2 regions of the Alkalinema pantanalense CENA528 genome follow, and region 2 is predicted to be linked to the other one. Evidence: predicted binding sites of a transcription regulator. Region 2 holds the regulator's gene; the other holds the start of a gene.

Region 1 (2,417 bases), on a different contig from region 2:
CATAGGAATCCGTCATAGCGTTGTAGCCCATGTTGAAGTCCATAGCACGGACTTTTTCAACCACAACGGAACCTTCAACCCCAGAGTTATCAGCAATTTGCTTCAGGGGGGCTTCCAGCGATCGGGCAATAATATCTACACCGATTTTCTCTTCAGGATTGGATAAACCTGCTTTGACCGCATCCAGCTTAGAAGCTAGGTGCAACAGGGTAACGCCACCACCGGGAACAGTTCCCTCCGCAACCGCAGCTTTGGTTGCATTTAAAGCATCTTCAATCCGCAGCTTGCGATCCTTCAGTTCGGTTTCAGTTGCTGCACCGACTTTGATCACCGCCACACCACCAGCTAGCTTCGCAATCCGTTCCGACAGCTTTTCTTTGTCGTATTCGGAATCCGATGCATCCAACTCGCGGCGCAGTTGCTCAACCCGCTTTTGGATATTAGCTGCATTCTCAGCCGCAGAAACGATCGTGGTTGAATCCTTGGTAATGCTGACTTTACGAGCCTTACCCAGCATATCAAGGGTGGCAGCATCCAAGCTCAAGCCCATATCTTCTGAAATCACCTGACCATCGGTGAGCACAGCGATGTCTTGCAGCATGGACTTGCGGCGTTCCCCAAAGCCTGGAGCTTTAATAGCCGCAACATTCAGAACACCCCGCAGGCGGTTGACCACCAAAGTCGTCAGGGCTTCCCCTTCAATGTCTTCCGCAATAATCAGCAAGGGTTGTCCCGCCCGTGCCACCTTCTCCAGAATGGGAACCAACTCTTGAACAGAACTGATTTTCTTGTCCGTCAGCAGAATGGCCATGTTTTCAAACTCAGCCAACAACCGCTCAACATCGGTCACAAAGTAGGGAGATAGATAACCCCGATCGATCTGCATCCCTTCGACCACATCCATGTCGGTATCGAGGGACTTGGACTCTTCAACGGTGATGACGCCATCTTTGCCCACCTTGTCCATGGCTTGGGCAATCATCCCACCAATTTCTTCGTCGTTGCCTGCGGAAATGGTTGCAACTTGGGCGATCGCATTACCCGTAACCGGCTTAGCGACGGCTTGGATTTCCTCAACTAGCGCAGCCACCGCTTTTTCCATCCCCCGCTTCAGCGCGATCGGGTTGGAACCAGCAGCCACATTTTTCATGCCTTCCCGGATCATTGCTTGAGCCAGAACCGTTGCAGTGGTGGTTCCGTCACCGGCTAGATCGTTGGTTTTAGAAGCTACTTCCCGAATGAGTGAAGCGCCAGTATTTTCGAGGGGATCTTCTAGTTCGATTTCTTTCGCAATACTGATGCCGTCGTTAACAATTTGAGGGGCACCATACTTTTTCTCCAGGAGTACATTGCGTCCTCTTGGCCCTAACGTGACTTTCACTGCATCGGCCAGCGCATTCACACCGCGTTCCAGCGCCTGACGTGAAGCTTCATCAAAAACTACGATCTTTGCCATAGTGTATGCCTTCCAGAGTTCCGTAATTGACTTTAGCACTCCATGACCAAGAGTGCTAAACATGACAGGATCGGAAAACCGTCATTGGTCAGTGGCCTACTTCTGGTCAGTGGCCGAGCTGATATTCCGGCACCGTTTCCCTTGCCAACGAGAGCATTAAAATCACCCAGTCTTTTAGGCACATCCTGATTTTCCGCGATGCATATTCTTAGGAGGCGATGGTAGGATCAACCCAAGTGATTTACAAGCAAGAGGGGCAGATACCAAGTTGTCGCACTATCCACTGATTGACTACCCTTGGCGACCCTTGTGGTACCTTGATGTGAACCTCAAGGAAAAACGCAAAACTGATCCTGCACTGTCCTGGGTTGATCGGTGTGAACCACCGAGTATGGGCTGATTCGTTCGACTATCGCTTCACGGTTGACCGCATCAGTTCTTAGTCAGATTTTATGTTTTAGTTTCACGCTTGTCAGTGGCATGCTTGTCAGTGGCATACTCACAAGTTTGACGCCCATACACTTGACCCTGGGCAGTCTGATTTCTGCCTTAGACCACTTTTGCTTAAGGAATAACGGAGTCCGCGTATTCCCCGGAAGAGGTCTGTGGAAAGTTTATCAGTGTCAGATTGAACAGTGCCAGATTTATCAGTGCCAGATTTCTTCAGTGCAAAATCTATTAACCAAACTACAAAACTCACTCAACAACTAATTTCTGGTGCTCTCCAGATCTGCATTGTTTTGATCTCAAAGTGCATTGCTTGATCTCAAAGTGCATTGCAATCAAACAACTGATTGCTGAGCCAGTCATGGTTAACCCAGTTTTGAGCACTTTCTAGATAGCACGTATGAACTGAGCCGGCTGGCATAGGAACTGATCCCGATCGGGCAACAGATTCAATCTAACCACTAAGTTGTACGAGCCAGCAAATTTGCCAGGTTTCAAAATTGAACAAGTTAGA
Region 2 (2,417 bases):
TGCACCCATCCCTATGCTGCTCTAGATGCAGCATTAGAGGCTATTCGGGCTGGAATCCGGCAAATTATTTTGATTAGCCAAGGGATTCCGCCCCTCGATATGGTGCATTTAGTTCGGCAGGCAGAGGCGACGGAAACATTGGTTGTGGGGCCGAATGGCCCTGGTGTCATTGTGCCGGGACAAATTTTGCTAGGGATCCATCCCCCTGATTTCTACATGCCGGGAAATGTGGGTTTGATTACTCGCAATGGCCCCTTGACCTATGAAATTGCCCGAACGTTGACGCGGGCAGGTATTGGTCAATCGATCGGTGTCAGTATTGGCTGTGATGCGATCGTGGGCTCAACCTTTCCCCAATGGCTACAAATTTTGGAAGAGGATGATCAAACAGAAGTCATTGTGTTAGTGGGAGAAATTGGCGGCGATAGTGAAGAACGGGCGGCCCACTACATTTCTGAGGCGATCGATAAGCCAGTGATTGCCTACATTGCAGGCCACACTGCCCCCCGCAATCGTCGTATCGGCCATGCAGGGGCCATTATTGAATCAAAAACGTTGGACTTTGGCCCAGATATTGGTACAGCCGAAAGCAAGGTGGCTGCTTTTAAGCGGGCAGGGGTGCCTGTCGCCGAACGGCCCTCGCAGATTCCTGATCTCGTGCGCAAACTATTAAAGCGATCGCCGTCTAACCTGCAAGCATCCTAACTGAGCCGTTCTGACAAATAATCTGCGGTTGCTTCTACGAGGGCGATCGCGCTGTCGTAGTCCATGCGGGTTGGCCCTAGCACCCCAATGCTGCCAACGGGAACATTGCCTCGATGATAGGTCGAGGAAATTAGTGTGCAGGAACGGATGGGTTCCAGGGGATTTTCGGCTCCAATGCGCACGGTAACGCGACGATCTCGTTGGGTTTGTAAATCTCCGCTTTGGGGTCGATCGAAAATTAGGGGGACAAGCTGCTGCTGGCCTTCTTCCAGCAATTGCAGAATGGTTTGTAGTTGTTGCAATTCCGAAAACTCGGGTTGCCGTAAAACATCCGCTAAGCCACTAATCAAGATTTGGGTGGGTGCAGAAACCTGAGCCAGCCGTTGATCAACTTCTTGCGCGATCGCCGTCAGCAAACTGCCATACCGCTCAAATTCTTGCCCCAATTCCCGCCAATCCACTGCTTGTACATCCACCAAGGTTTTGCCCCGTAGGCGATCGTTTAAAAAGTTGGACAGAATCTGCAATTCCTGCTCGAGTAGTGCGGCATCTTCAAGCTCATCTAACGCCGGTAACGGCATGAGGACGGACTGAGTTTCATAGGTATCCGTCACAATAATGAGCATTACCCGCGTAGGATCTATCTGCACGAGTTGTAGATGGCGCAGTTCCAAACTGTGGGTCAGAGGGGTGGTGATCAACGTGATGTAACCACTCAGGGTCGCCAGAATTTGCGCTGCACCTTTCAGGACTGCCTCTGCACTCCAGCTACTGGATTGCAAGCGATCGGCTAACAACCGTTCCACTTGAGGGGACATCTGTGGCATCGGCTGCATGAGCTGATCCACATAAAGACGGTAGCCCGAATCCGAGGGAATGCGTCCTGCCGAAGGATGGGGTTGATACAACAGTCCCGCTTTTTCTAAAAAGCCCATGGCGTTACGAATCGTCGCCGAACTGACACTCATGTTATATTCCTTAACCAGCACTTCCGAGCCCACAGGTTCTGCGGTAGCGACATAGTGGCGGACGGTCGCCCAAAGCACTTGCTGTTGGCGATTGTTAAGGGTGATTTGAATAGACATTTTGAAGGAACTGGGAAAGGGAACTAAGGGCGTAGCAATCAGGGGAAATAGAAATCAGGGTAAGTAGAAATCAGGCAATGGGACGGGGTTGATAGTTGCCTAGTAGAGACTTTGCAATAGAGACTTCACAAGTTCGCTAAACGAAGTCCAACGAAACAGCCTAACGAAAAGAACTGTGTAAAAATGATTTGACCAAAAAGTTTGATCCAGAAGAAGTGGTCTGAGAAAATACTATTTTTAAGCAGATTTTGGGGTTTTAGCAGATTTTGAACAAAATTGGATGGGATGCAAGCTTTGGGGGCCTTGGTGTCACGATCGAAGACGATCGCCCGACCCACTCAACAGGCTTCTGGAAGAAGCTGCTAAGTGTCGGCAATGGTTGCACTCTGTGACCTTAAGATAGCAGATCTATTTTTCTGTCGTGGCTTGTGGCGAGCAGTCTTGACCCAAGCCTTACCCACCTAATAACGAGGTACCCCCGTATCAACGTAGGTAGAATAGGCATCAATCCCTCCGGTAATATTTTTGACCTGGGTAAAGCCTTGCCCTAGGAGCCATTGGCACATTTGGGCCGATCGCATCCCATGGTGGCACAACACTACAATTTCCTGATCTGCATTTAGACGG

The links. The regulator HrcA, encoded in region 2, represses chaperone genes, less so after heat shock. The targets are predictions, from matches to a motif close to ANTTAGCACTCNNNANTNNNGAGTGCTAANT.
Region 1: the regulator HrcA is predicted to act here: its motif matches at 1,487-1,517, upstream of groL (chaperonin GroEL).

Annotation. Positions count from the first base shown of each region.
Region 1 is NZ_JBLZFX010000025.1:42,284-44,700, reverse strand. Features, by position in the region: gene groL (chaperonin GroEL) at 1-1,456, opposite strand, end outside.
Region 2 is NZ_JBLZFX010000011.1:36,517-38,933, reverse strand. Features, by position in the region: gene ACN4EG_RS05785 (succinate--CoA ligase subunit alpha) at 1-705, shown strand, start outside; gene hrcA (heat-inducible transcriptional repressor HrcA) at 702-1,790, opposite strand; gene ACN4EG_RS05775 (rhodanese-like domain-containing protein) at 2,252-2,417, opposite strand, start outside.